DNA from 4 places in the Paenibacillus dendritiformis genome. Region 3 is predicted to be linked to each of the others. Evidence: riboswitches for the same ligand, from Rfam matches in the RefSeq annotation. Region 3 holds a riboswitch; each other region holds the start of a gene.
What was found. A riboswitch is a leader RNA that binds a small molecule or an ion and turns the genes downstream of it on or off. The one in region 3 is predicted to bind cobalamin.

Region 1 (7,631 bases), 2.9 Mb from region 3:
CCCCCGGCACGCGCGAGACCGAGCTGCTTCAGCCTGCCGCGATGGTGCCGCATGTCCATGCGGTCTGCCTGAGCGGGGGGAGCGCGTTCGGGCTTGAAGCCGCTCACGGGGTCATGCGGTATTTGCAGGAACGCGGCATTGGGTTCGATGTCGGGGTAGGGCGGGTCCCTATCGTGCCAAGCGCGATTCTGTTCGATCTCGCGATCGGCCGGCCCGACGCGGCGCCGACAGCCGCGATGGGCTACGCCGCTGCGTCGTCGGCCAATTCCTCCCCACCGGCACAAGGGAACGCCGGCGCGGGCATGGGAGCGACGGTCGGCAAATATGCGGGGCCGGAACGGGCGATGAAGGGCGGCTTCGGCACCGCTTCCGTGAAGCTGCCGAATGGGCTTGTCGTAGGAGCGGCGGTCGCCGTGAACGCGGTGGGCGAGATCCGGCATCCCGGGCATGGCGGGACGGCGGCGGGAGCCAGGGGCGACGAGCCGGGCACCTTCCTCGCGCCGCTTCGCTATCTGTCCGGATTGGACAAGCCTTTTGCCGCGGTGAAGCCGGGCACCAACACGACGATTGCCGTCGTCGCCTGCAACGCCAATCTCACGAAGACAGAGATGAACAAGATGGCGGAGATGGCGCATAACGGGCTCGCGAGAACCATTTTCCCGGTGCATACGATGTTCGACGGCGATACGGTGTTCGCCATGACGACAGGGGGCGTGGACGCCTCGGTCGATCTCGCCGGCATGTGGGCCGCGGAGACGCTGGCTTATGCCATTATCAATGCGGCGACGGCCGCCGAATCCGCGGGAGGGGTTCCGGCGGCGCGCGACTGGACGGCGCAGCCGCCGCAATAAAGGGCAAAGCGCGCCGGATATGTTGCCGGCGCGCTCAGGCTCAGGACGGGAAGATGGATGCGATCGCTTGCTTCAACACGGAAGCGGAGTGGTGAAGCTTCTGCTTCTCCTCTTCGGAGAGATGAAGCTCGTACACATCGCGGATGCCTTGGCGGTTGACGACCGCAGGAACGCCGAGATAGACATCCTCGAGCCCGTATTCTCCGGTCAGCAGCGTCGAGACCGAGAGCACGGAATTCTCGTTCTTCAGGATGGCCTTCGTGAGGCGGGCCAACCCCATGGCGATGCCGTAGTAGGTGGCGCCTTTACGTTCGATGATGTGATAGGCCGCATCGCGCACATTGATGAAGATGCGGTTCAGCTCCTCATCGGTCGGCTTGCCGTGCGTCTTGCGGTAGTCGGCCAGCGGCTGGCCGCCGATGCTGACGTTGCTCCATACCGGAAGCTCCGTGTCCCCATGCTCGCCCATAATATAAGCGTGAACGTTGCGCGGGTCGACCTCCAGACGTTCGCCGAGCAGATAGCGCAGCCGGGCGGTGTCCAGAATCGTGCCCGACCCGATAACGCGGCTTGCCGGCAGGCCGGAATATTTCCAGGTCGCATAGGTCAACACATCGACCGGATTCGTCGCGACAAGGAACAGGCCGTTGAAGCCGCTCTCCATGACCGATTGGACGATCGACTGGAAGATTTTCGCGTTCTTGCCGATCAGATCGAGTCTTGTCTCCCCGGGAGCCTGATTGGCTCCTGCGGTGATGACGACCAGATCAGCGTCTTTGCAATCGCTGTAGTCGCCGGCCCAAATGCGCATATTCGACGCAAACGGCAGCCCGTGGTTCAAATCCATGGCGTCTCCTTCGGCCTTCGGCCGGTTGGCGTCGATAATAACCAGCTCGGCCGCAAGCCCTTGGTTGAACAGGGCAAAGGCGTAACTCGATCCGACGAAGCCGGACCCGACGAGCGCTACGCGTGATACTTTCGTGACTTCACTCATGCTGATAGTGCCTCCTTATGTACGTATGTACGCATGTAAATTCAAGCATATACGGGGCCGTATGCAACGAATCGGCAGTCATGCTGATAGTTTAAATTGTAAACAATTTGCGGGTAACAATTCAAATTGAGCTGAAAAAAAATCAAAAACAAATGTTGAATAGGGTAGGGGGGTATGCTATGATGAAAACAAGAGGTGGTGATAACATGAGTTCCCGAGAAGACGCGTTAACCGGCAACGAGGAATCAGCCAACGCTATGGAGGCTGCGGACGGCGAGGCAGAATGCCATCGTCCGGAGGCAACGGGCGAACGGAAGAGCCATCATTCGGCCGAGATGAAGAAGAAGCTGATTCACCGTCTGAACCGCATTGAAGGGCAAGTGCGCGGCGTCAAGTCGATGATCGACAAGGATACGTATTGCGATGATGTGCTGCATCAGATCGCGTCGATTCAATCGGCGTTGTACTCCGTCGGGCGGCTTCTGCTCGAAGGCCATATGAAGAGCTGCGTCGTCGAACGTCTTCAGGAAGGCGATGATGAAGTCATTGACGAACTGCTGGTTACGATACACAAATTATTGAAATAAGAGGGCGTGTTTAAAAGGCCGGACCTTTTGTGAACACCTCTAATCCAATCTGGGGAGGAATTGACAATGACTGAAGTAACTTGGAAAGTGGAAGGCATGACCTGCGGACACTGCAAGCAGGCGGTGGAGAAGGCGGTTCGGGAGGCCGGCGGCGAGGCGCAGGTCGATCTCGGCTCCAAGCAGGTGAAGATTACGTACGATGCGGCCAAGGTTCAGCCGGAGACCATCCGGGAAGCGATCGAGGATCAAGGCTACGATGTCGTCTCCTGAGCCGGCGAACCGGAGTTGGGAGGCTCGCCTCATCCGTGATACAGGAACTCCTTGCGGGGAGTTTTCTTTTTCGATTGATATATAGGGTATAGGGGTATACTGACATAAAGGAGTGACACAGAATGGCATCCAAGCAGCAGACCGTAAAAATCGAAGGAATGACCTGCGCCGCATGCGCGACCCGAATCGAGAAGGGGCTGAGCCGAATGGACGGCGTCGTGAAGGCGAACGTGAATTTGGCGGCAGAGCAAGCGACGGTGGAATATGACGATGGCCAGCTCTCGCTTCAGCAGGTAACGGATAAGATCGAGAAGCTGGGCTACAAGGTTCCGGCGGAGACGATTGATGTAGACATCGAGGGGATGACCTGCGCGGCGTGCGCGACCCGGATCGAGAAAGGGTTGAAGCGTCTGCCGGGGGTCGATTCCGCCAATGTCAATCTGGCCGCCGAATCGGCCCGCATCACCTTCACCGGCTCGCGTCCGGAAGATATATTGCGCAAGATCGAGCAGCTCGGCTATAAGGGCAAGGTGAAGACGGGCGAAGCGGGGGCGGAGGCGGCGCCGAACCGGACTGCGGTGCGGCTGCGCAATTCTTTCATCGTCTCCGCTATCCTGTCGGTGCCGCTGCTCTGGTCGATGGTAGGGCATTTCTCCTTCACCTCGTGGATCTGGGTGCCGGAATGGTTCATGAACCCCTGGGTGCAGATGATCTTGGCCGCGCCCGTCCAGTTCATTATCGGCGCACGCTTCTACAGCGGAGCCTACAAGGCGCTGCGCAACGGCAGCGCGAATATGGACGTGCTCGTGGCGCTCGGGACGTCGGCGGCCTATTTCTACAGCGTCTATCTCGTATGGGAATGGGTACGGGGGGGATCTCATCATCCGGACATGTACTTCGAGACGAGCGCGGTGCTGATTACGCTTATCCTGCTCGGAAAATGGTTCGAAGCGGCGGCCAAGGGCCGCTCTTCGCAGGCGATACGCGCCTTGATCGGCCTGCGGGCGAAGATGGCCACCGTCATCCGCGACGGCATCGAGCAAGAGGTGCCGGTGGATGACGTGCAGGCCGGCGACCGTGTCATCGTGCGCCCCGGTTCGAAAATACCGGTCGACGGCATCGTGATCGACGGTACGTCGACCGTCGATGAATCGATGCTGACCGGCGAGAGCGTGCCGGTCGAGAAGCAGCCTGGCGACCGGGTGTACGGCGCGACGGTGAACGCACAGGGCGCCTTCACGATGGAAGCGACGCAGGTCGGCGCCGAGACCGCGCTGGCGCAAATTATCCGCATCGTCGAGGAAGCGCAAGGCTCGAAGGCGCCGATACAGCGCATTGCCGACAAAATATCCGGCGTCTTCGTTCCCATCGTCGTCGGCATCGCCGTCATCGTCTTCGGGCTGTGGTACTTCGCCATTGCGCCGGGCAACTTCGGGGAGGCGCTGGAGAAGCTGATTGCCGTGCTCGTGATCGCCTGTCCTTGCGCATTGGGGCTCGCTACGCCGACCTCGATCATGGCGGGAACGGGGCGTGCCGCGGAATACGGCATCCTCTTCCGCGGGGGCGAGCAGCTGGAAGGAGCGTACCGCGTCCAGACCGTCGCGCTTGACAAGACGGGCACCGTAACCGAGGGCGAGCCTTCCCTGACCGATTTCATCGCGAATGATCCGGAACGCGAGCGAGAGCTGGCGATCTGGGTCGCGGCCGCCGAACGGCGGTCCGAGCACCCGCTCGCTCAGGCGATCGTGAAGGGCCTTGACGCCCGAAGCCTGCCGGCCGTCACGCCGGAATCGTTCCAGGCGGAGCCAGGCTTCGGCATTATGGCCCAGGTTGACGGGCATGAGATCGTCATCGGCACGCGAAACCTGCTGCGCAAGCAGGGCATTGACGCGGAGGAGGCGGAATCGGAGCTGCAGCGGCTGGAGATCGAGGGCAAGACGGCGATGCTCATCGCGGTTGACGGGCGCTGGGAAGGGATCGCGGCCGTAGCGGATCAAGTGAAGGCATCGTCGAAGGCCGCGATCAGCCGCCTGCACGGCATGGGCATCCGCGTCGTCATGATGACGGGAGACAATGAGCGAACGGCGCAGGCCATCGCCGCCCAGGTCGGGCTGGACGACGTGTTCGCCGAGGTCCTGCCCGAACAGAAGGCGCAGCATGTCCGCGAGCTGCAGCGGAACGGGGCCGTCGTCGCCATGGTGGGCGACGGGATCAACGACGCGCCGGCGCTCGCCGCGGCGGATATCGGGTTCGCGATCGGCACGGGCACCGATGTGGCCATGGAGACGGCCGGCGTGACGCTGATGCGCGGAGACTTGAACGGCATCGCGGACGCGATGGAGATGAGCCGGCGGACAATGCGGAACATCAAGCAGAATCTGTTCTGGGCGCTCGTCTACAACAGTCTCGGCATCCCGGTGGCGGCGGCCGGCCTGCTGGCGCCTTGGCTAGCGGGAGCGGCGATGGCCTTCAGCTCCGTATCGGTCGTCCTCAATGCGCTCCGGCTGCAGCGCGTCAAGCTGTAACCGGAAAGTCGAGGTTTTCAACGCCCGGCCCGCATGGTATGATCGGAATACGGTCATTAGAATGAGGGGGAACGAGCATGCACTTACGGGTGACAGCGGAAGCGATTCAACGCTTTCAATCAGAGTGGGGCTATTCAGCAGGGGATACCGTGCGCATCTTCGTGCGATACAGCGGATTCAGCGCATCCGGTCCCTATTCCTTCGGGATTATGAAGGATCAGCCGCGGCATCCGGCGGTGTCGGAGACCGTTGAGGGAATTACGTTCTTCATGGAGGAGAACGATCTGTGGTTCCTGGACAACCGCGAGCTGGTGCTGGATGCGAACGGCGAGGACATCGTCATCGTCCATGACGGAATGACGATCTGACGGGCACGTCCGCGACAGGAAACCATTGGCAAAAAGTACTTGTCATTCCGCGCGCTTGCGTATATAATCATTCTCAATCGGACTGCGGCCTGTGCTGAGGCGCAGTCCGATTCAGCCACATAAGGGGAACAGGTGCTTTGCGTCACGGCAAAGCTTAATAGGGAAGCCGGTTCGAAGCCGGCGCGGTCCCGCCACTGTAACAGACGAGGTGCGGCTCGGGAAGCCACTGGTCGTACGACCGGGAAGGCTGCCGTCACCGATGATGCTGAAGCCAGGAGACCTGCCTGTTCTGACAGCACTGTATGTACCTACGGGAGATAGGGAAGTGTTCGTAGACTGGATAACTCGGTTCGCATGCACGTATGAGCACGCACGGGTCTTATTCGTTGCTCCGTTATGGACGTTTGCGGGACATCTCTATGCTTCTTAGAGCAGGGATGTCCTTTTTTGCTTGCGTATTGGGATAACGGCCCTCTGCGTGGAGGTCGCGGGAGAGAGCCGGTCCCGAAGGAGTGCGAACACCTGCGGCAGGGTGCATTGCGATTTTAATTCCTTGTTAACAGATGAGAATTATTGAATATGTCTTCCCTGCACTCCCGGCAGGAAGTTCCGCATAAGGAGAGGAGAAGCGACATGGCGAAAGGGCAAGTGAAGACGAGTGTGTCCGGATATCCGCGCATCGGATACGACCGGGAATGGAAGAAAGCGTTGGAGCAGTATTGGGCAGGCAAGCTGACGCGGGCCGAGCTGGAGGCCGAAATGGAACGGGTCGAATTGCTGCGTCTCGCGAAGTTGAAGGAGGAAGACATCGACTATATTCCCGTCAATGATTTCTCCTGGTATGATCATGTTCTCGATATGACCGTCATGTTCGGACTGATCCCGGAGCGGTTCGGCTATAAGGGCGGCCCGGTGACGGCGGACCTGATGTTCGCGCTTGCTCGCGGCACGGAGAAGGCCGTCGCCTGCGAGATGACCAAATGGTTCAACACGAACTACCACTATATCGTCCCGGAGTGGGAAGGGAAGCGGCCGGTGTTGACCGAGAACCGTCCCCTCGCCTCGTACCGGAGAGCGAAGGAGAAGCTGGGCATCGAAGGGAAGCCGGTCCTGGTCGGACCGTACACCTATGTCCGCTCCATCAAGGGCATCCCGCAGGGCGAGCTCCGGCAGGTGCTTGATCAGTTCGCCGAGGTATACGGCCGGATTCTGCATGAGCTGGAGGCGGAAGGGGTCTCCTGCGTGCAGCTTGATGAGCCGGCCTTCGTGAAGCCGATGACGGCGGACGATTGGCAGGCGGCCCAGGCCGTGTACGAGCGGCTCCGTCAAGCGGCGCCGGGCTTGACCCTCTGGGTGCAGACATACTTCGATTCGGTCTCGGGGCTCGATTCGTTCCTGCAGCTCCCGGTCGATGTCTGCGGCCTCGACTTCGTCCACGGGAAGGAACGGAACGAAGCGGCGCTTCGCCAGACCGGGGTTCCGGCCGGGAAGCGCATCGCCTTCGGCCTCATCGACGGGCGCAATATTTGGCGGACCGACCTGCTTGCCGCGGCAACCTGGCTGGAGTCGATCGAGCCGATCGTGCCGCGCGCGCACTGGATCGTGCAGCCGTCCTGCAGTCTGCTGCATGTGCCGTTGACGGCAGAGCGGGAGCGGGATCTGCCGGGCTATATTCGCGGCGCGCTCGCGTTCGCGGACGAGAAGCTGGCCGAGACGGCGCGTCTGGCCGCCCATCTGTCCGAGCCGACGGCGGACAGCGCCGCGCAGCTGGCAGCGAGCGCGGCCGACGTGCTCGCCTGGCGCGAGGAGCCGGCGCGGAAGCGACCGCATGCCGTCGAGGCGGTCGAGCGCCTCATCCGCGATGCGGAAGCCGATGGCGGCCGCCGCGCGCCGTATGAGCAGCGGCGCGAAGCGCAGCGCCTCCGTTGGCCGGAGCTGCCGCCGCTCCCGACGACGACCATCGGCAGTCTTCCGCAGACGGCGGAGATTCGCAAGGCCCGGCTCCGCTTCCGCAAGGGAGAATCGAGCGCCGAGGC
Region 2 (7,631 bases), 1.0 Mb from region 3:
GTATTCAATGCTTGGGAGAACGGTCCCTTCATCGCGATAATCTGGTCGGCCAGCAGACCGAGCCGTTCGCAGGCCGCGATGACGTCCGCCACAGGCAGCACTCTCGCGATGACCTGCTTTCCGGGGAGCTTGGCCACGTACTCCGGCAAGTTTTTGCTCCCGGTCGTCAGAAAAATCCGGTCGCCCAAGGCCGCCGCGACGCGGCACGCTTCATCAATGTCGCGGACGAGATGAAGATGGCCGGCATCGCCGGAAGACCTCTCATAACGAACATAAGGAATATTCATGCTCCCCGCGGCGTTCATCGCATTCGCGGACACCTCGACAGCGAACGGATGGGTCGCGTCGATGACCAGGGAGACCGCCTTCTCGCGCATCACCCGGCGCATGCCGGCTTCATCCAGCCGCTGGCAGAGAACATGCTCGGCATGCCGCTTCGCCAGCTGTTCCCCGTATTCGGTGGCCACGGACACGATATAGTCATGTCCGCGGGCATGCAGCCAATCGCAAATGTCCAGACTATCCGAGGTTCCGCCGAACATCAGAATCATAGCGTATAACCCCGCGGCGTGATCATGCGGCCGCCGGAGACATAGGTTTCCTTGTTGCCGACAATCACCATCGTCGTCATATCCACTTCTTCATAGTCGATGTCCGCCATCGTCGTCAGTATTTTTCGTTCTTCCTTGCGGCCGACATCCTTCACGATGCCGACCGGAGTGGAAGGCGATTTATAGGCCATCATCCATTCCAGGGCATGCTTCAGATGATCCGCCCGGCCCTTGCTTCTCGGATTATAGAAGCAGACGACAAAATCGGCTTCCGCCGCCAGCTTCACCCGCTTCTCGATGACCTCCCATGGCGTCATCAGATCGCTTAAGCTGATATGGCAAAAATCATGCATCAGGGGCGCCCCCAGCCTGGCCGCCGCGCCGATGCTCGCCGTGACGCCGGCCACGATTTCTACCTCAATCGCTGCTTGCTCTTTCTCCACAATCTCGAGAATGAGGCCGGCCATGCCGTAAATTCCGGCATCTCCGCTCGATACGACCGCCACCGTTTTGCCGGTCTTGGCGATATCGACGGCTTCCTGGCAGCGGTCGATTTCCTTGCGCATCCCCGTTTTGACGACTTCTTTCCCCTGGATCAACTCTTCGATCAGCCGGATATACGTAATGTAGCCCACGATCACATCCGCTTTTTGAATGGCGGCGAGCGCCTCTCCGGTCATCATGTCTCTCTCGCCCGGCCCAATTCCTACCACATAAATCATGCCTTCACCCCATCGCTTCATCTCGTTCTCTCTCCCATCGCCATCGTGATTCCATTGACGGCGAACCTTGGCGTCAACACCCGGCCCCCGCTGGCCAGATCGGCCGCGGATAGCGCGACGCTGCCTGCCTTCACGGTCTGTCTGACGAACTCGGATACCGGATACTTGCCCTCGACTTCACGCAGTTGATCGGCCGTATACGTGATGAAGGGGCAGTTCCACTGCTCCGCCAATTGCTTGATCGCCGGTTCCTCCTTTTTGACATCGATGCTGGCCATCACCGCAAAGGAATGCGGATCGGTATCATGCCGGAGGCAAAAATCAGTAAACGCCTGCCTCATCTGTTCAGGCTCCGTTTGCTTGCGGCATCCGACGCCAAGCACCCGTGTCCGGGGAACCAGCTTCACCGTGTGCACCTTCAATTCCGGCAGCCGGTACCGGTGCGTGACCCATACCAGGGCTTCGGCCTGTTCCGGAAGCTCATGCGGGTTCGTGATTGGCGTGAAGCCCCGCCGGTCGATCTCGGCCGGCACTTCCTCGTACAGGGACACGGTTTTCCCGGCGGCCAGCAGCCCGTTGATCCGCTTGCAGTTCTCGCGAAATTCCGGGATCCATCCCGGCACGGACGGCACGATCATGTCGAGCGCCGCTACCTGCTGAACGTCTGTCGCCGTCGTAATCACGGGGGCCGCTCCCGTCAGCTCCGCCAGCTTGCGGGCCAAGTCATTGGCTCCGCCCACATGTCCGGACAAGAGGCTGATAGCGTGAAGTGCCTTCTCGTCCATCACCACCACCGCCGGATCATACAGCTTGTCCGAGATGACCGGAGCCAGCGTCCGGACGGCAATCCCTGTCGCCATAATGCAGATCAGCGCATCATACTGCTGGAAAAGGCGGCGCAGCCCCGATGCGAAATCCGGTTCAAGCGCTGCAAACCCTTCGGATTGCAGCTTCGCGGGCACATAGCAATCGGCCGCCAGCGCCTCCCTGATGGACGCGGCAAGCGCCTTGCCGATGGCCGTGACCGCGATAATGGCAGTGTTCTTATCTGTACTCATGCGAAAAATCCTTGTCGTACAACTTGGAATAATAATAGGTCTCGCCCAGAAAATCCCCTACCATAATCAGCGCCGTTTTGATGATGCCCTGCTCCTTGACCTTGGCGGCGATATCCCGCAGGGTTCCGGTCACTTGCTTTTCATCCGCCCAGGTTGCTTTATAGATGACAGCCGCCGGGGTATCCTCCGGATATCCGCCTGCCACCAGTTCGGCCACCACGTCCTCAACCGCTTGCACCGACAGGAAAATAACCATCGAGGTGCGGTGCGCGGCGAAGGAACGCAGCGATTCCCTGTCCGGTACCGGCGTTCTGCCTTCCATGCGCGTAATAATGACGCTCTGGCTTACTTCCGGGACGGTGTACTCGACACCGAGCTGCGAGGCGGCCCCGAGGAATGAACTTACCCCAGGGGTACAGGTGAACCCGATATCCCGCTTTTTCATTTCCTCGATCTGTTCCCGAATCGATCCGTAGATCGAAAAATCTCCGGTCTGGAGGCGGACGACCTGTTTCCCGGCCTTCACGCTTTTTTCCATGCAATCGATAATCTCCGTCAAATCCATCCCGGCGCTGTTGTAGATTTCGCAGCCTTCCTTGCAATACTCCAGCAATTCCGGGTTCACCAGCGAGCCCGCATAGATGACGACATCCGCCTCTTTCAGGAGGTTGTATCCCCGCAAGGTAATCAGTTCTTTATGTCCGGGTCCCGCCCCGACAAAATGCACTTTCGTCAAGCTGTTCCGCTCCTTTCTTTTTGGCAGGCGATGATGAACGTCGGATTTTGGGGCTTGAAATAATGCCCTTGTCCAAGTTCTTGCCATTTCGACACCTGCATTTGAATGATCTCGACTTCTTGCCAGGGCCCTTTTTCGAGATAGGCTGCCGCTTCGAGGGCATTTTCCAGCAAGATGAAATTGAGCGCAAGCCGGCCGCCCGGCAGCAGCAAGGCATGGCTCCAATCGATGATCTCCGTTAATTGCCCCCCGCTGCCGCCGACAAAAATAGCGTCGAACCCGGTATTGTCCAGCGGGATGGGAGCCTCTGCCGCCACGATCTCCACATTGTCCAGCCCGAACTGCCGCCGGTTCTGTTCGATTAGGGCCAGCGCCTCTTCGTTCCGTTCTATCGCGGTTACCGCCACATGGGGGAACATCTTCGCGACCTGGAGCGCTACGCTGCCCGTGCCGGCTCCAACGTCGAGTACACGGCGGCTTGTCTCGTCCAAGGCCAATTTGTCAATGGATACGGCGCGGACCTCCGCCTTGGTCATCGGCGTCTTGCCGCGAATAAAAGCTTCATCCTTCATCCAAGATCACCACCACATTCATATCATAGCGAGCCGCAACCTCCTCCGGCTTCAACCGATGCAACCGTTCCTCGGGATAGCTGAGGTTTTCTCCGATAATGAGCGTTTTACGCAGCTTCCTTTGCAGAATTTCCTCAGCGATTTCCGCAGGGCCAATCTTGCTGTCCGTGACCATCGCCACTTTCGGGTGCGCGAGCAGAAACCCGAAATCAGGCTGCTTGCCGTGGCTGCTCGTAATGTACAGGTCGTTCATGGCAATGCCGCAACGGCTGCACAAATATTGAATCGAGCTAATCCCGGGCACAATCTGAAGCTGCTCCGGCGGAAATCTCTCCAACGCCCATTTTCCGATGCCATACATCAACGGATCTCCGGAAGCGAGCACCACGATCTCCTGGCCGATCCTCTCTTGCAAAAAGGCTTCCAGCTCCGAGAGTTGTGAGGGCAGCAGCTTGCGTTCGGCCGGGTTGTCCGGCGGAATGTCGCCGAGCTGCCGCTTCGAGCCGACAAGCACGTCCGCCTTCTGGATGAGCAAGGCCCCCGCAGCGGTCAGCAGCTCCGGACTGCCCGGGCCAATACCGACAATATGAATCATAGCCATGCCTCCTTGATGGTTGAGATGTCGCAGGTGGAAGCCAGCATTCCGCGATCCGTCGAGAACGTAATGACATCGATATCCACCGCCGGTTTACTGTATTTCAAAAACTGTTCGGCCCGTTGTTTCACTTTGTCCGTGATCGTCTGAAAAACCTCGCTATACCCTTCCGCCACCATAATTTCGCCCGCCGCTTCCGTCGTCGCGCAAGCCGCAATTCGCTGGAGCAGGGGCAGGGGCGCGCCGGCCAGCGCCAGGTTCGCCACCAGGATTTCTGCCCTCGCATCGGCGTCTTTGCTGTACGTGGTGAAAATACCGGCGGACACTTTAATCAACTTGCCGAAATGGCCCACCATCAGCACATGCTCGAAGGCGAGGCGCTGCGTCTCCTTGAGCATGTAGCCGACGAAATTGCTCATCGAGACCACGTATTTGCCATCGATGCCAAGCTGCTCCTCGACGAAGCGCTCCCCGTAATTCCCGGGAACGAGAATGATTTTCCGGAAGCCCTGCGCTCTTTTCATTTCCAGCTCGATGGACAGCGACTGCTTCCATCCTTCATCGGACATCGGCGTTACGATCCCGGTCGTTCCCAGAATCGAGATTCCGCCGAGAATCCCGAGGCGGCTGTTCATGGTGCGTTCTGCGCGCTCTTCGCCTTCCGGCGCGAAAATCACAACATCCGCCCCGCGGTCAGGGCCAATCTCTTCCCGGACGGCCGCGGCAATCATTCGGCGCGGCACCGGGTTGATGGCCGCTTCCCCGACCGGGACCGCAATGCCCTTCTGCGTCACGCGCCCGATGCCTTGCCCGCCGTCGATGCGGATCTCCCCGCTGCCATTCAAGGTGACCTGCGCAAAAATCCGCATCCCATGCGTCGCATCGATATCATCGCCGCCGTCTTTTTGCACGGCGGCCGTGGCCGTATGCCGATCGAATTCCTGCTTGTCCACCGGAAGCTGCAGGGTCGTTCCGTTCGGCGTGATGATCGTCACCCCGGCGATCTTCTCCTGCTGGATGATCATGGCCGCTGCCGCTTTGGCCGCCGCTGCCGCGCAAGTGCCTGTCGTATAGCCCTTGCGCAATTTTTTTCCCTCGTAATACACGTAATCTTCCATCGGGCCACCTCTTCTTACATCGCGTACAGCACGGCGTTCAAAATGGCCGCCGCCAGATTGCTCCCGCCCTTCCGCCCGCGGGCCACGACCGCCGGAATGTCGCTTTCATAGAGCGCTTCTTTCGATTCGGCCGCCCCGACAAACCCAACGGGCACGCCGACGACCGCCTCCACGTCCAGCTCGCCGGCAGCCGCCATCTCCAAAATTTGATAGACCGCGGTAGGCGCATTGCCGATGATAAACAACTTCTTGCCTTCTTCCTTGGCGGCAAGCTGAATTCCGGCCATGGAACGGGTGATGCCTTGCTGACGGGCCGCTTGGGCCGTTTCGGGCTCATTGACGTAGCAGCGGTAGCGGCAGCCGTATTGGTCCAGCAGCTTTTTATTGATGCCGCTCAGAGCCATATTCGTATCGGTGAAAATGATGCCGCCCTGCCGGATCGTTTCGCGTATTTTCGTCAAGGCATCATGCGTGAAGACGAGATTATCCAAGTAGTCAAAATCCGCCGTCGTATGAATCGCCCGCTTTATGACCAGCTCCTCTTCCCGGCTGCGGAACGTATAGTCCGGTCTTGTTTCCGTAATGATGTCCTGTATGATTTCAAAGCTTCTTTCTTCAATGCGCTTGGGGTTTTTGATGTAATCCATCGTTCCCTCTCCTTTTCATGAGTTTCAATAAGTGTTCAAAAAGGCCGGTTTTCAGCGCCGAGAAGGTTGCAAGAACTCGAAGCATACGTTTTTCAAGAGTGAATGCAAGATTCGATGCCGAGTTCCTTCCTGTATTTCTTCGCGATCAAAAGCGGACTTTTTGAACAACCTCTAAAAGGGAACAAAAAAACACGAAACCTGAAGGTCCCGTGTCCATACGAAGAAAAGGCCGTCTCCAAGCGTATTCGCCAAATGAACACACTTGTGCCTTGGTTCTCTGCAATAGACAACTGTTCCCTTAGAAGTTGCTGCAAGGCTGAACAGAGGAGGTCTCCTGACTTTGCATCATTCTACTTTCCCGCCTTCCCAGAAATGAATTCCAGTGACAATGAATGGGATTTCGTCCGCTTCACAGTAGCTAGGGCCTGTAGAGGAATCGCACCTCTTTCCCTGATCTCCGCTCAGTGTTTCTATTCAATTTTTATCAGGTTGAATTTTTTTCACTTGAATTGCGTGAATCTCTTAGATGAATCATAGCTTGACTGACATCGTGCCGCCTGTGACAGAACTCACTGCATGCCGGGTTGCGGACAACAAAAAGAGCGTTTCAAGCCTGCTGACGGGCTCAAACGCTCTTTATGAAATCTTTGCGATAGGGATGTTCAGCCTTCGTTACATCATTTCGCTCAGGTTTTTTGCCTGCGCATCCAGGCTCCCGGCAGCTTTGCCGATTTTGGCAAATTCCTCGGTAGCTTGCTTAATCTGGTGCTGGCATTCGACGATTGCGTTCCGGGAGTTCTTCGTCCCCCCGCCGACCTGTCCTATCTTATCGGCGATTCCCTCGATGGCGGATTGAACATCTTTGGCCGCCTGCTGAACGTGCTCCGCCAGCTTCCGAACCTCGGCGGCCACCACTTGAAATCCGAGGCCATGCTCCCCGGCATGGGCCGCCTCAATCGCCGCGTTCAGGCCCAGCAGGTGGGTTTGGGTGGCAAAATCCCGGATCATCTGTACAATTCCCTTGATGGCTTTGGACTGTTCTTCCAATTCACGCAGGAGGGTTAAGTTATCTTCGCTGTCCGTCACCGCATACTGGATGGCTGCCGCAACCTCTTGATTGCGCTCCATGCCTTCTTCCGTCCGCTTCAGCAAATCCTCCGCCATCAGCCGCAGCTCGTCCTTCATTCGGGAGGCGGCGTTTTCCCTTGGCGTGATGTCGGTCGCCACTTTGAGCACGGCGACTGTGCAGCCCTTCTCATCGAGGACCGGCATATACGTGGCTTCCAGCCATATCAGGTCCCCACTCTTTGCTACCCGGGCAATTTTCTGTTGAAACTTTATACCGTTCCGCAAATTTTCCCAAAACGCATCATACTCCATACTGCCGGCAAACTGTCGTGTGCAAAAGATCCGGTGGTGCTTGCCGATGAGTTCTGACGCCGTGTATCCCATCGTCTGGGCAAACAGATGGTTCGCCCAAAGAACCTCGCCCTGGATATTAAATTCAATCATGGCGAGCGACTGCTCCAATGCGGCCAGCACCGCTTGCTCCTCCAGCACTTGCGTGCTTTTCTGCCTTATCCCGCTATTCATTCATGCGCATCTCCCTTTTTTCATGCCGTTGCCGCAGAC
Region 3 (7,631 bases):
TGGGAAGCCTTTGCCGCCCATGTCGGCCTGAGCGTCGAGGAGGCCGCCAGACAGGTGATGGATATCGCCATCGACAAGACGATGAAGACCGTCAATGAGATGATCGAGGACTACGAGCTGGATCGCTCGTTCGTGACGCTGGTCGGGGGCGGAGGCAGCGGCGCGGTGCTTGTCCCGGCCATGGCGGAGCGGGAGCGGTTCCGCTTCCAGATCGCGAACAATGCGCCTTTCGTGTCGACGATCGGCGTCGCCCTAGCGATGGTGAAGGAGCAGTTGGAGCGAACCGTCGTGAATCCGACGGAAGAAGATATCAAGCGAATTCGCTCCGACATCGTCGAACGAATCGTCCAATCGGGGGCCAACGAGGACACGGTCGAGGTGACGATCGAGATCGACAGCCAGAAAAACATTTTGCGGGCCGTCGCGACGGGCTCGACAGAGCTTCGCTCCAAAGATCTGGGCCAGGAGGCGCTGTCGGTCGAGGAGATGGCCGCCATCGCCGCGAGCTCGGTCGATCAGCCGGCGGACAGTATGAAGCTGGCGTCCCGGTGCGGCCGCTGGAGCCTGTTCGTCGGCGAGGAGACGAAGAAATCGTTCTTCGGTCTAATCAAGAAGAAGAGGAACTATGTGAGCGTGCTCGATCGGGAAGGCGTCGTCCGGTTCAAGAAGGGGAACGTTCATTTTGCGAAGGTGGCCAAAGGTGAGTTCGGGAACCGGCTGCATGAATTTTTGGACGACAATACGATCTACTCCGACGCGAACGCGACCATACCGAAGGTCTTCGTCTTTTATCGGGAGAAGATGCTTGATCTGACCGGGATGCAGACGAAGGAGCAGTTGATGTCGATTCTTGAGATCGAGACGGAAATGCTGAAAGAGGAAGAAGAATTGATCGTCGTAGCCTACCAATAAGGAGGGGAAGGAATGCCGGACGAGGTTATCCGCCGCTTGACGGAAAGGGATGGATCCGATGAATGGCTGGCGTGCGCCGAGCTGGAGCAGGATCCTCTTTTCCGCAAAATACCGCAGGAACGAATTCCGTACTATGTAAGCAATTCATTGAAACGGGGGAGAGAGACGGCGGCTGTATACAAGGGGAAGCGCAAGTCCATCCGGGATCTGTGTCACATGGAAGGCTTGCGGTATGAAGTGACGAACCGGTCCGGCAACTTCCACAACGTCAGCTTCCGCGCGCAGATTGATTTCGCCCAGAGCCCGCCGGCGATTGTCATTTATGCCTCGTCGCTCCGCGATATGCGGGAGGCTTACCGGACGGTGATGGGGAAGGGATGCGAGGAGCCGGAAGAAGAGCTGGAGCGGCTGATCGACATTCATTTGGCGCATGAGTTTTTTCATTATACGGAGTACCGGGCGGGGCAATTCACGAATGAGACGCTGGAGCCGATCGAGATTTTCAAGCTCGGAAGCTGGTATACGAAGCGATCCAGCATCGTGAAATGCAGCGAAATCGCAGCGCATGCGTTCTGCAAGACGATGCTGAACCTGCCCGTTCTGCCGAATGCGCTCGATTACGCTTTTCTAGTCGAGACGGGGGCAATGGATGCCGCCGAGCTTCGCCGGCGGGCCGAAAATTGGAAAATGATGTTGGCTTGATTTTCTCATTACTTCCCTTGATATGATATAATGGGGTGTGCTAGCGAGGTTACCGGATTCGCATTTTTTTCCCATTGGCAGTCAGGAGGAGGTACCATGTCTTCACAGGTTCCGGCGGTCATCGCAAAAATTGTATCGCAAACGCAAAAATTAACATACGGCGAAAATCAAATCGCCAATTTCGTTATACACAATCCGGAATTCATCACCCGTAACACGATTACGGCGATCGCGAATGAAATCGGCGTGTCCGAGACAAGCATCAACCGTTTTTGCAAAAAGGTGGGCTTCAAAGGCTTCAACGATTTTAAAATCGCGTTCGCCCAGGATGCGTTTTACCGGGATATGCAGGCCAAAAAGAAGGAGCGGCGCGAGATCAACGTCATTGATGCGCTGGCTCTGGATTATAACGAGCTGATCGTCAACACCTCGGCGCTCATTACGGAAGCCCAGCTTCATCAAGTGGTCGAGCTGCTGAAGGGGGCGCGCAGAATCGTCCTGATCGGATTGTTCGATTCATTCCTCGCGGCCATGGCCTTGAAGAACCGGCTTGCGATTATCGGCATTCATGCCGATGCCATCAACGACAGCAGGGAAATGAAAATCGCGGCCTCCCAATGCGGTCCGGACGATGTCGTGATCGCCTTCTCGCGTTCGGGTTCAACGCGGGAGATTATTGACGCCGTCGCCATCGCGCAGGTCAACCAGGCCAAGACGGTGGCGGTGACCTGCTACGATTCGTCGCCGATTACGGAAAATGCGGTAGTGGATATTATCGCGCCGGATAAAATTTCGGTCAACAACAGCGCCTTCATGTCCAACCACATCACGTTTCTGTTTGTCGTCGATCTCATCATGAGCGTTTTCATTTCATCGGATAAGCAGTATTTGAAGAAAAAGCTGGACAGCGAAGGGATATTGGCCAGCGATCAGTCGATAACGAATTATTTTCTGTGATGGCAGGAAAGGAGGACGCTCCCGCACGGCGGGGGCGTTTTTTTGTGCCCTCTAGCGGGTGGGGTTGCAAAACAAGGAGAGAGGAAACATAGCGGCCGGCCGCACTCGAAAGCGCGGCCCGCACCGTTGGTCCCAAGCTGGGGGGAATGATGATTATCGGGCTTAGGGAATTTATTTGCTCAGGGTGTCTGTCAGCACAGGCACGATTTGCTTCTTGCGGGATACGACGCCCTTCAGAAGCGCGGTGTTGTTTTCGAGGTTAACATTGTATGCCTTCTCGACGGCGTCCGCCTTGGAGCCGAGCGCAATGGCCACGGAATTGCTGTTCAGAATATCGGTCACGACGAACACGAACAGATCGAGGCCTTTCTTCGCGATAATGCCGGACAAGGCCGCTTCCACTTCCGCTTGGCGAGACAGCACATCGTTCACGTCCACCGCATTCACTTGCGCGATTTCCACCTTTGCGCTGCCCATGGTGAATTCCTTCGCGTCAAGCGAGAGCAGCTCCTCGATGCTCTTGTCGCTCAGGTTCGCGCCCGCTTTCAGCATTTCCAGGCCGTATTGCTCCGCATCGACGCCGGCGATGGCGGCCAACTCGCGGGCAGCAGCCACGTCTTGCTCCGTGCAAGTCGGGGATTTGAACAGCAGCGAATCGGAAATGATCGCCGACAACATCAGACCGGCAATATTTTTGCTGATCGACTTCCCGTTTTCTTTGTACATTTTATTCAAGATTGTAGCGGTGCAGCCAACCGGTTCCGCCCGATAGTACAGCGGACCGCTCGTCTCGAAGTTCGCGATGCGGTGATGGTCGATGACTTCCAGCACCTGTACCTGATCAATGTCGTTGGCGCTTTGCTGCCGTTCGTTGTGATCGACGAGAATCACGCCGTTCACTTCGTTCGCCACGGTCTCTACCAGGCGCGGCGCTTCCGCTTGGAACGTATCCAGCGCGAATTGCGTTTCCCCGTTGATGCTGCCGAGGCGAACCGGCTCGACATCGAAGCCTAATTGCGTTTTCAAATCTGCATACGCAATGGCCGAACAAATACTATCTGTGTCTGGATTTTTATGTCCGAAAATAAGAACTTTTTCCATGATGCTTACTCCCTTACATCTATATTCTGGCGAGAAAAGTATACCTTAGAATCCATTTAACAATCAAGGTTACAGCGAATGGCAGACGGAATAATCGCAACATCGAAGCCGCGATTTTACCCATTTTTCAATAACTGTAGCTTGTTGCTTGCCATTCGCTTATTGTTCTCCCCATTTATTATGAAATATTAGATTTTCAAGAGATTTTCGTTTTTCCCACTTGACTTGTTCTAAAATGGGAGCGGAGGGGTAGTCGTCCGTATATCCAATGGAAAGTAAAGCAACAGGGTCAATGTGCGGAGGGATTTGCAAAATATCTCGAACATCATTTTTTTTGTAAAAACTTACCCATCCCATGGCTAAACCTTCTACACACGCCGCTAACCACATATTTTGGATGGCACATGCCGTAGAAAGAATATCTGTCTCCGGAATCGAATTTCGTCCCAGTACATGCGAACCCCCGCTTGTTGGATCGCAGGTGACACAGATCGTTAAGGGCGCCTCTTTAATTCCTTCAATTTTTAAACTTAAAAATTGGGCAGCGCGCTCTTCTTCGTAATGAATCGCCAAGGCTCGTCTTTCTTTTTCTGTCGCCCAAGCTAATCTCTCTTTGACTTCCATAGAATCCACTATAATGAAATTCCATGGCTGCATAAATCCTACAGAGGGTGCATGGTGCGCCGCTTGTAAAATTCGGCCGATAATCTCTCTAGGTACAGGATTCGGAAGAAAATTCCGAACGTCTCTTCTTTTATAAATGACATTATAAACTGCTTCTTTTTCGATCTCATTAAACATGTGATGCGCCTCTTTCATTCTGTATCGTGTCTCCATCAACCACTGCAGCTATCCTTTGATAATGTGAATTTTTTCTTTCTCTACGATATCATAGATTCCACATATTCGACAAATTAGATCAATTTTCTACTTGTTTTTGTTTCTACGTTTGAGCCGAGCGAACATTTAGATGTCAAATGAACGGTCCTTCTTTTAGTGACATTTTAGCGGAGTGATCGCACCCTCTTGTCAATCCGCTTTTTTATGCTATAATGAGGTCGAATGGACGCCCATTCACGTCATGCACAACAGAAGAAGTTATAGGCAATGGAAGTTTGGTGCAAATCCAACGCGGTCCCGCCACTGTGATAGACCGAATCGGTCTTAAGTCAGGTCTTTTGCCTAGTAACTTTGAAGGACCAGTCATTTCGAGGCGAAAGTGGCTGGTTTACAAGTCTAGTGACGATTACCGCCTCGCTAGGCTTTTTTTACGTTGCAGGAAGGCAGCCGACATTGCTGTCGGCACAGCCGGGTGGTCGCCGCCGAACAGATACGATGAAGTAGAGCTTGGCAAGCGGGGACGTTCTTCAAGGCCGAAGAACGGATGCACAGCGCCGTGCAGGTCCCTTTTTTTACTGCCTGCCGATAGCGGCACGTGATCGGACGGGTTGACGAATGTCCGGGTCACGGTGTACAGTGTTGGTAGACAATTGAATGATGGCGAGTTGCACAATGGCGTGCACCTGTATCATAAGCGAAGAGGCTTTTAAAGGAATCCGTTCTTTTAAAAGTCTCTTTTTTTATTGCCAACGACTTCATTGGAGGTGCCTGTTTATGGACAAAATATCGATGAACACCGACATTTATCTGGGGCAAGGCGCGCTGGATCGCCTGATGGAATGGCGGAATCAACGCATCTTTATCGTCACCGACCCGTTCATGGTCAAGTCGGGGATGATTAACATGCTGTTCGAGCGGCTGCATGAGAGCAATGAGCAATACATTTTCAGCAACATCGTGCCCGATCCCCCGATCGAGATCGTGACGGAGGGCGTTGAAGCGTTGGGCGCGTTCCAGGCCGATCGGATGATTGCGATTGGCGGCGGCTCCGCGATCGATGCGGCCAAGGCGATGAAGATTTTCGCCCAGAAAATATTGAATCAGCACGATATGCCGTTCGTGGCGATTCCGACAACAAGCGGAACGGGCTCGGAAGTGACGTCTTTCTCGGTGATCAGCGACAAGAAGAAAAACATCAAATACCCGCTCGTGTCCGATGACATGCTGCCGCAGGAAGCGATTTTGGACCCGGAATTGGTCAAGAGCGTACCCGACTTCATTACCGCCGATACCGGAATGGACGTCCTGACCCACGCAATCGAGGCGTATGTGTCCACCAAAGCGAATGATATTTCCGACGCCTTGGCGGAGAAAGCGATTAAGCTGGTCTTTGCCTATTTGCCGAGAGCGTACAAGGACGGGAACGACCTGGAGGCGCGGGAGAAAATGCACAATGCCTCCTGTCTGGCGGGCATGGCGTTCAATATCGCGTCGCTCGGCCTCAATCACGGCATCGCCCATGTGGCCGGCGCGAAGTTCAAGATTGCGCACGGACGCATGAATTCCTTGCTGCTGCCGCACGTGATTGAATTCAACGCCGATTACAAGCCGGGCTACGGCAGGGAGGAAAGCAACGCGGCGGCGGTCCGATACGCCGAAATCTCCAAGAGCCTGGGATTGCCGGCTCCGAATCCGAAGAGCGGCGTTCGCAGCCTGGTGCAAGCGATCAAGCAGCTGCAGAAGCAATTGCGCATGCCGCAGTCGCTGCGGGAATGCAATGTCGACGAAGCGCTGCTCGGAGAAATGAGCGCCTCGATTGCCGAGGGAGCGCTCAAGGACGGCTGCACCGCCACGAATCCGCGCGTTCCGACTGTGTCGGATGTTGTCGAAATATTGAACAAAATGTTTCAATATTAAGGAATTCAATAAATACCATGCGCGTTCAGGTTGACAACGTTTGCAGCTACAAAGTATAGTAAAAGTAACACAAAGGCGTGTTGCATATCAGTCAAAGCAAAGAGGCTTCTTAAAAATTCCACGTGAACTTTTAAGGGGTCTTTATGTGTTTTTACGGCTAATCGATGTTGTTTTCTCATAAGAAATGAGTGATGAGAGTATGGACCAACACAACGAAAAACAACGCGTCATTCAGGAGTACGTGCCAGGGAAGCAGGTCACGTTGGCGCATATTATCGCGAACCCGAACCCGGATATTTACAAGAAGCTGGGCTTGGGGAGCGATGCGCAGGATGCCATCGGCATCATGACCATTACGCCAAGCGAAGCCTCCATTATTGGCGCGGACATCGCGACCAAGGCGGCTGGCGTGCAGATCGGCTTCGTCGACCGCTTCAGTGGATCGCTCGTCATTACAGGCGATGTCTCATCCGTGGAATCGGCCGTGAATGAAGTTCTGCTGGGCCTGCAAAACATTCTCGGCTTCTCGGCTGCGAAGATTACGAGAACGTAGGAGAAGCGATCATGAAGACCATTATTTTCGCCGGCAGCACCGGATCGGGCAAGACGACGCTGTGCCAATGGCTGCACGGCCAGGAGATTACTTACAAAAAGACGCAAGCGGTGGAGACCTTCGACCAAGCGATCGATACGCCGGGGGAGTGCATCGAGAACCGTTATTTGTACAAGATGCTCCTCGTGTCGAGCGTCGACGCCGATGTAATCGGGCTTGTGCAAGATTGCACAAAGGAAGAAAGCTATTTTCCGCCGGCCTTCGCGACGATGTTCGCCAAGCCGGTCATTGGGATTGTGACCAAGACCGAGCTCGCCCGGACAGATGAGGATATCGCGCAAGCGAGAGCTTTTCTGCAAGCGGCGGGCGCAGAGCGCATTTTCGAGGTCTCAACGGTGGAGAACGTAGGAGTGGACGCTCTTCGGGCTTACTTGGAGGAGTAGGCGGTTGGTTAGCCGGATACAAGCAAATATCGACATAGAGGTGCATGACACATGAATGGAAAAATTGTAATAGTCGACGACGAACCTATTACAAGAATGGATATTCGTGAGATGCTGGAAGAGGCGGACTACAACGTAGTAGGCGAAGCTTCTGATGGCTTTGAAGCCATCGAATTATGCAAAAAGCATCTGCCCGACCTGGTCAT
Region 4 (7,631 bases), 230 kb from region 3:
AAGTGCCGGGAATCGGGGCCTTTTTGGAACGGCAGTGGTGAAAGCCAGGCGCAGGCGGAGCGGACAAGCAAGGGGGAAGCGGGATGCAGCCTTGCCGTGAAGGCATTCGGAGCTATGCATCGGAAGTTATGGCCGGCGTGACGGTAAGCTGGAGGAGCGATACGATGACCGTGGAGCTGCCGCATCGGGCTCCGGTATGGAGCAGCGCGGTATGGAACGGGGGAACCGCGCTGGCATCGCGCATAGTGAACCGGATGGTTCAGTCTGGCTTCGACTGCTCCGATCCGGTGGCCTATATGAAGGAGCTATGCCTGCAGCAAGGGTATGCTCCGGATGCGACCGTCGGCCTGATGACGGCGGCGAAGGTGACCCATGCGTCCGTCATGGAAGAGGAGGGAGACGGCTTCTCCCTGCTGTGCGTGACGACGGCCGGGACGGGCAACGCCGCCCGCGCCGGGCTGCCGCGGCAGGTGTACTCGGCTTGCGAGCCGCTGAAGCCGGGCACGATCAATACGATCATCGTGCTGGACGGCAGGCTTGCGGAAGCGGCGGTATGGAATGCGGTCATGACCGCGACGGAAGCCAAGTGCGCCGCGCTGGACGACCTGAAGGTGACCGACCGGGAGACGGGCCGTGTCGCGACGGGGACGACGACCGATGCGGTGGCGATCGCCATCGTCGACAGCGGGCGCTACGAGGCCGTTCACCGCTATGCGGGCACGGCGACGACGCTGGGCGCCGCCTTGGGGCGGCTGGTGTACGGTACCGTAGCGGAATCGGTGCGCACGCAGCGGGAAGACGACGGGCCGCTGTTCGAATAAGAGAAGCAGGCGCCCCGCTGCCAGGCAGCCGGGAAATGCGGCCGCCTCGGGAGTAAGGAGTGGGCTGCAGGCAAGAGGAGTCGGTTAGCAATCATGATCGCGGCATTAATCATTATCACAGCATATGTATGGGATCGGATTGTTGGCGATCCGAAGTGGCTTCCTCATCCGGTCATCGGCATGGGGAAAGCGATCTCGGCCCTGGAACGCCTTCTCCGGAAGGCGGCTCGGTCCGAAGCGGCGCTCAAGCCGCTGGGCTTCTTGCTGCCGCTGGTGATGGCGGGCGGGGCATTTGGCTTGACGTGGGCCGTGCTGGCCGGGCTCTATGCCGTCAACGTCTGGCTGGGCGCGGCGGCGGAGGCGCTTCTGATCGGCACGACCATCGCCACGAAAGGGCTTCGCGACGCCGGCATGGCTGTCCATGCCCGGCTGGCGGCAGGAGATCTGGCCGGGGCGCGGCGCGAGGTCGGCATGATCGTGGGAAGGGACACCGAGACGCTCGATGAACCGGAAATTACCCGCGCCGCCGTCGAGACGGTCGCCGAAAATATTATGGATGCCGTCATCTCGCCGCTCTTCTACGCGGCCATCGGCGGCGCGCCGCTGGCTATGGCCTATCGGGCCATCAATACGCTGGATTCCATGGTCGGCTATAAAAATGAGAAATACGCCAATCTCGGTTACGCCTCGGCGCGGCTTGACGATCTGGCGAATTGGATACCGGCGCGCTTGACCGCGCTGTTGATCGTTATCTCCGCCCTGTTCGGCTATGACGCGAAGCGGGCGTGGAAGACGGCGCTGCGCGACGCGCCGCAGCATCCGAGCCCGAACAGCGGCTGGCCGGAAGCGGCCACTGCCGGAGCGCTCGGCATCCGCCTTGGCGGGTTGAATTGTTACAAAGGCGTATGTTCCTTCCGCGCCTATATGGGCGATCCCGTCGTCGAGACGGGAGGGGAGCATATTGCGGCAGTGTGCAGACTGCTGGCCCGAAGCACGCTGCTCTTCGCCATCCTGGCCGCAAGCCTCCTCTGGGCCTGCGGCGGATGGCTCCTGTAGACGAAAGGCGAATGAAGGAGTAATGGGATGAAATGAAACAAAAGCGCACATACAAAGCTCCCCCCGTTCGCCGCAAGCGGCGTCACACAGGAGCTAGAAGACAAGCCCGGCCCAAGCCTCCGCGCTGCGGCACCCGGCATATCCGCCGCCGTGCGGGCGCGTCCAGCGTCATCGTGCGGTTCGCGCTCGTCAGACATTCGCTGACGCAGGCGAATGTGGAGCGGCGGTATATCAGCTATACGGACAGCCCGCTGCTTCCGGAAGCGGAAGAGGTGCTGCGGCCGATGCGCAGGGCGGTGGCCCATCCGGCGCCGCTCCTGTATACGAGCGATATGCGCCGCTGCCGCGAGACGCTGGCTCAGCTGCGCCCGCGCGATGCGGAACGGGCTCATGTCGACACAAGGCTGCGCGAATACGATTTTGGCATGTGGGAAGGCTTGACGTACAACGATCTGAAGGAGGATCCGTCTTACCGCCGCTGGCTTGACGATATGACCGCCGTGCAACCGCCGCGCGGCGAGCCGTGGCAGACCTTCAGCACGCGGACGGCGCATGTCTGGTGGGAGATTCTGCAGAAGGCCGGCAGACAGACGGCTGTGGCGCCGGGTCAACGCGTCCGCGGCAATCGCCAGCGGCGGGAATGCGAATCGGACAGGGATATGCCCGATCAGGGAGGCGAACGGGGCAGAACGGCCCGGCTGCGCCGGAAGCGTCCCCGCCAGGTAGGCAACGCGTATGAGGCGCGGCCCGATGTGCTGGTCGTTACGCATGGAGGCATGGTGCGGAGGCTGTACACGCTCGCCTTCCCGAAGAAGACATTCTGGGAAGCTGCCGTCCCGATCGGGGCGGGGATTTTGATTACGGCTGCCAAGTCTCCCCGCCGCTGGAAGTTCCTGCGGGCGGAGCGGCTGCCATGATGGAACGAACGGGGGGAAGCGGCGGAACAGACAGATGCCCTATAGGATGTGACGAATGTTATTGCATGGACAGGGCGATTCCCCTATAATCAATAGTCAAGCAAGATGGAAGACAAGCGAATAGCAATCTATCGGGTCCTTGCGCCGTACAAGCAGTAAGCTTGTGCCCAAGGATAATAGGGAAGCCGGTGTGAATCCGGCACGGTCCCGCCACTGTAAATGGAGTGCTGCGCTCACAATGCCACTGTCTCCGCGGATGCAAGCGATCCGCCGATGGGAAGGCGAGCTCGGCAAGATGCTCCTAAGTCAGGAGACCTGCCCGATAGGAGGACGAGTTATTTCCTTCGCGGAGAGGAGCGGCGTCATTTGGAACGGACTTCCCGTTGCTGCTGGGCGGACATGCTGTGTAACAGCGTGAGATCGCCAGGCGGTTCGGAGTGGAAGATCCCATCCAGGAGACTGCGTTCCCCCGATCCCAGGATCGGGGGTTTTGCGTTGGTGCGCTCTTTGACAATCCCCCCCTCAAGCGGATGGGAGAACCGGACTGGCAGGATGCCGCGCCGGGGATAACTCGGAGCCGGCCCTTCCGGGGGAGGGAACGGCATTTGCATCACTTCGCAATCATTGAGGCATCACATATTCAGGTAAGTGAGGGAGAACAAATGATGAGCAAATGGTGGAACAAAACGATAGCGGTCGCGGCAGCGGCCGTGCTGGCTTTGAGCTTGGCTGCTTGCGGGTCGGGTCCGGCGAAAGAGGCGGACAAGGCTCCTGAGACAGCGCAGCAGCAGGAGAACGGCAATGCGGCTTCCGAGGCCGGGAAGACGGCCTATCCGTTGACCGTGAAGGATGCGACCGGGCATGAATTCACGTTCGACAAGGCGCCGGAACGGATCATTTCCGTCTCGCCGGCCGAGACGGAGTCGCTATTTGCCCTTGGTCTTGGCGACCAAATCGTCGGCGTATCCGATTATGACGACTATCCGGCAGAAGCGTCCCAGAAGCCGAAAATGGGCGGCATCACGAAACCGAATGAGGAAGCGATCATTGCGGCGAAGCCGGATGTCGTCTTTACCGGCATCTCGATGAAGGAAGAAGCCGTCAACAAATTCCGCGAGCTGGGCATTGAAATTTTCAAGGTCGAGCCGAAAACCTATGATGACGTAATCAGCAATATCGAGCTGTACGGTCTCATTACCGATCATCAGAAGGAAGCGAAAGAGATTACCGATCAGATGAAAAAGGTGCGCGATGACGTAACGGAAGCGGTCAAAGGCGTCACCGAGAAGAAGAAGGTCTATATTGAATTCTCGCCGGGCTGGACCGTCGGCAGCGGCGAATTCATGAACGAGCTGATCGAGCTGGCGGGCGGCGTCAATATTGCGGCGGCGGACATGACCGGCTGGAATCAGATTAATGAGGAGAACATCATCAAGGCGAATCCGGACGTTATTCTGTTCGCGAAGGAACTCGTCGACAGCGAGACGAACAAGACGCTGGAAGACATTATTCGCGGACGCAGCGGGTGGGAAGCCATCACCGCAATCAAGGACAATCAGCTGTTCGGACTGGACAACAACAAGCTGAGCCGCCCGGGCCCGCGCGTGGCCGAAGCGCTGCAGGATGTGGCGAAGGCGATCTATCCTGATTTGTTCAAATAGATGATGGGATGGACATATCGATGAAAAAAGGGTTGGGCTTTGGAGTAGCGATGTTGGCGCTGCTCCTTTTATCTATTGTAGGCTGCCTGTCCGTCGGATCGGTGAAGATGCCGATGGGCGAGATTGCGAAAATATTGCTGCATCATGTTCCCGGGCTGGAATCCCTCATTCCCGTCACCTGGGACGACGCTTCCGCGACCATTATGCTCAAGGTCCGCTTCCCGCGCGTCGTCCTCGCGATGCTCGTCGGCGCGTCGCTGGGATTGGCCGGGACGGGCTTCCAGGGCGTGCTGCGCAATCCGCTGGCGGATCCGTACACGCTGGGCGTGTCTTCCGGAGCTTCCGTCGGCGCCGCGTTCCTGATCTACTTCGGTCTGCAGTATGCGCTGCTGGGCCAGTGGACGGTTCCGATCGTCGCCTTCATCACTGGCACGCTGACGCTGTTGGCTGTCATGCGCCTGGCCAGGGAAGACGGCAAAATCCCGATCGAGACGCTGATTTTGGCCGGTGTCGTCACGCAGGCGTTCCTCGGTTCGATCGTCTCCTTTCTCGTCGCGATGTCGAAGCAGACGATCAACGAGATTTTGTATTGGGTCATGGGGAGCCTGGCGCTGCGGGGCTGGTCTTATTCGGCCGTGCTGGCGCCCTATATGGCGCTCGGGCTTATCGCCTTGATCGCTTATGCCCGCCCGCTCAATCTGCTGGCCCTCGGAGAGCGGCAGGCGTCTCATCTCGGGCTTCATGTCGAGCGCACGAAGTGGGTCGTTCTGCTCGTATCGACGTTCATTACGGCGGCCGCCGTCTCCGTATCGGGGGTTATCGGCTTCGTCGGGCTCGTCGTCCCGCACATGATTCGGCTGCTGGTCGGCCCGGACTATCGCTTGCTAGTGCCGTTGTCGGCCGCGGGCGGAGCGATCTATGTCATGTGGGCAGATACGATTGCGCGGACGGCGCTGGCACCGACCGAGATACCGCTCGGGGTGGTGACCGCCTTCATCGGCGCGCCGTTCTTCGCGTATCTGCTGATCCGAAATAAACGGTCGAAACGGAGGAAATGGTCATGAAGCCGGGAACAGCGTCCGGGCGGATCAACCCGGGAGAGCCGATTCTTCAGGCCGGGCATATCAGCAAAAGTTATGGCAGCCGAACGGTGCTGAACGACGTCTCCTTGACCGTCCGCGCCGGAGAATGGGTCGGCATCATCGGGCCGAACGGCAGCGGCAAGTCAACGCTGCTGTCGCTGCTGTCCGGCGCCGATTCTCCGGCCAGCGGGCGGATTGAGCTTATGGGACGCTCCCTTCGCTCCTACTCGCGCAAAGCGCTGTCGCAGACGATGGCGGTCCTGCTCCAGGAGTCGCTTCCGCCGATCGGATACTCGGTCCGCGAGGTCGTCGAGATGGGCCGCTTCCCGTATCAGTCCTGGTTCGGCTCGGAGTTGGAGGACAGCGGCCCCTATATCGATTCGATAATGGAACGGCTGCAGCTGACGGAACTGGAGGAACGGCCGATCGACCGGCTCAGCGGAGGACAACGCCAGCGGGTCGCCCTCGCGAAGCTGATGGCGCAATCGCCGTCTGTCGTGCTGCTGGACGAGCCGACGACCTATCTGGACATCCGGTACCAGGTGCAGTTCATGGATGTCGTCCGCGACTGGCAGCGGGACTGCGGCTTGACGGTGGTCTCGGTGCTGCATGATCTGAACCTGGCGGCGCTGTATTGCGATCGGCTCGTCGTCGTGCATGAGGGGCGCATCGCGGCAGACGGCGCACCGGAGGATCTGATGTCGCCGGATGTCATCGCGCGCTACTTCGAGACCCGCGCCGCCATCGTGCCGCATCCGGGGAACGGGCGTCCGCAGCTGCTGATGTGTCCGGCCCATACGGAGGAGGAAGCGGAGACGGGGATAAAACAGGCGCAGAAGGAAGCGGAAGCCGGGACAGAGGGCGACGAGGCGGCAAGAGCATAAGGGAAGCGAGAACACGAAGGCGGCGACAGCCGGTAACAAGGGAAGCCGCGAACGGGAATCGGGCTGATTCCACGGCATGGCGGGAGATGGAAGGACGAACACGCAGGAAAAGGCTCATTTCTGTAATTGGGATGAACATCGATGGCACTGACAACTATGGAAAACGGAGATGAATGAGATGAATGCGATGAATGAACGGCTTAGCGAATTGATCGGGCGGATCCCCGCTCTGGACAAGACGGCGATGGAGGCGGCCGCCGGGCATCAAAATCAACTGACGAAGCCTCCGGGCAGCCTCGGGCTTCTGGAGGAGCTTGCGGTTCAATTGGCCGGCATTACCGGGACTGTTACACCGGAATTCAAGCAGAAGGCGATTATCGTGATGGCGGGCGATCATGGCGTCTGCGCGGAAGGGATCAGCGCCTTCCCGGCCGAAGTGACCCCGCAGATGGTCATGAATTTCCTTGCCGGCGGCGCGGCCGTCAATGTGCTGGCGCGTCAGGCGGGGGCTGAAGTCATCTGCGTCGATGTCGGCGTCAACGCCGATCTGAGCCACCCGCAGCTGCAATCGCGCAAGGTGCGCCGCGGCACCGGCAATATGGCCCAGGGTCCGGCGATGACCCGGGACGAGGCGGTGGCGGCGCTCATGGCCGGCGTCGATACGGTGAACGAGTGCGTCCAGGCCGGAATTCGCATGTTCTCTACCGGAGAAATGGGCATCGGCAACACGACGCCGAGCGCAGCCATTCTGTGCGCCTTGACCGGGTTGGCCCCGGAGGAGGCCGTTGGGCGGGGGACCGGCATCGGCGATGCGCAGTGGGCCCACAAATGCAACGTCGTGCGTCAGTCGCTTGAAGTCAACCAGCCCGATCGCAGCGATGCGCTGGATGTGCTCGCGAAGGTCGGCGGACTGGAGATCGCCGGACTGACCGGCGTCATTCTCGGCGCGGCCGCCCATCGGCTCCCGGTCGTCGTCGACGGCTTCATCTCCAGCGCGGCGGCGCTGGCTGCGGTTCGGCTCGCTCCGGCGGCGCAGCCTTATCTCATCGCATCGCATCTGTCCGAAGAACGCGGGCATGCCGCTTTACTGGCCGAGCTTGGCCTGAAGCCGGGCCTGCACTTGAATATGCGCCTTGGCGAAGGAACGGGCGGCGCTCTGATGTTCCCGGTTATCGATGCTTCGCTGCGCATTATGCAAGAGATGGCGACC

Region 1: another riboswitch for cobalamin. It lies ahead of metE (5-methyltetrahydropteroyltriglutamate--homocysteine S-methyltransferase); the one in region 3 lies ahead of L6439_RS23320 (1-propanol dehydrogenase PduQ).
Region 2: another riboswitch for cobalamin. It lies ahead of L6439_RS18770 (cobalt-precorrin-8 methylmutase); the one in region 3 lies ahead of L6439_RS23320 (1-propanol dehydrogenase PduQ).
Region 4: another riboswitch for cobalamin. It lies ahead of L6439_RS22195 (ABC transporter substrate-binding protein); the one in region 3 lies ahead of L6439_RS23320 (1-propanol dehydrogenase PduQ).

Annotation. Positions count from the first base shown of each region.
Region 1 is NZ_AP025344.1:2,396,990-2,404,620, forward strand. It holds gene L6439_RS10455 (P1 family peptidase) at 1-851, shown strand, start outside; gene L6439_RS10460 (L-lactate dehydrogenase) at 892-1,845, opposite strand; gene L6439_RS10465 (metal-sensitive transcriptional regulator) at 2,052-2,432, shown strand; gene L6439_RS10470 (copper ion binding protein) at 2,499-2,702, shown strand; gene L6439_RS10475 (heavy metal translocating P-type ATPase) at 2,825-5,227, shown strand; gene L6439_RS10480 (HesB/YadR/YfhF family protein) at 5,305-5,595, shown strand; cobalamin riboswitch at 5,709-5,897, shown strand; gene metE (5-methyltetrahydropteroyltriglutamate--homocysteine S-methyltransferase) at 6,229-7,631, shown strand, end outside.
Region 2 is NZ_AP025344.1:4,236,147-4,243,777, forward strand. It holds gene cobK (precorrin-6A reductase) at 1-551, opposite strand, end outside; gene cobJ (precorrin-3B C(17)-methyltransferase) at 548-1,273, opposite strand; gene L6439_RS18745 (cobalt-precorrin 5A hydrolase) at 1,291-2,331, opposite strand; gene L6439_RS18750 (cobalt-precorrin-4 methyltransferase) at 2,318-3,067, opposite strand; gene L6439_RS18755 (decarboxylating cobalt-precorrin-6B (C(15))-methyltransferase) at 3,064-3,639, opposite strand; gene L6439_RS18760 (cobalt-precorrin-7 (C(5))-methyltransferase) at 3,629-4,234, opposite strand; gene cbiD (cobalt-precorrin-5B (C(1))-methyltransferase CbiD) at 4,231-5,352, opposite strand; gene L6439_RS18770 (cobalt-precorrin-8 methylmutase) at 5,367-5,999, opposite strand; cobalamin riboswitch at 6,307-6,474, opposite strand; gene L6439_RS18775 (methyl-accepting chemotaxis protein) at 6,672-7,592, opposite strand.
Region 3 is NZ_AP025344.1:5,247,085-5,254,715, reverse strand. It holds gene L6439_RS23345 (hydantoinase/oxoprolinase family protein) at 1-912, shown strand, start outside; gene L6439_RS23340 (hypothetical protein) at 925-1,614, shown strand; gene L6439_RS23335 (MurR/RpiR family transcriptional regulator) at 1,711-2,571, shown strand; gene L6439_RS23330 (manganese-dependent inorganic pyrophosphatase) at 2,743-3,672, opposite strand; gene bluB (5,6-dimethylbenzimidazole synthase) at 3,832-4,473, opposite strand; adenosylcobalamin (AdoCbl) riboswitch at 4,756-4,904, shown strand; gene L6439_RS23320 (1-propanol dehydrogenase PduQ) at 5,287-6,429, shown strand; gene L6439_RS23315 (BMC domain-containing protein) at 6,629-6,982, shown strand; gene L6439_RS23310 (EutP/PduV family microcompartment system protein) at 6,994-7,425, shown strand; gene L6439_RS23305 (ANTAR domain-containing response regulator) at 7,477-7,631, shown strand, end outside.
Region 4 is NZ_AP025344.1:5,019,584-5,027,214, reverse strand. It holds gene L6439_RS22210 (adenosylcobinamide amidohydrolase) at 84-821, shown strand; gene cbiB (adenosylcobinamide-phosphate synthase CbiB) at 915-1,877, shown strand; gene L6439_RS22200 (histidine phosphatase family protein) at 1,910-2,794, shown strand; cobalamin riboswitch at 2,911-3,131, shown strand; gene L6439_RS22195 (ABC transporter substrate-binding protein) at 3,460-4,455, shown strand; gene L6439_RS22190 (FecCD family ABC transporter permease) at 4,476-5,519, shown strand; gene L6439_RS22185 (ABC transporter ATP-binding protein) at 5,516-6,421, shown strand; gene cobT (nicotinate-nucleotide--dimethylbenzimidazole phosphoribosyltransferase) at 6,609-7,631, shown strand, end outside.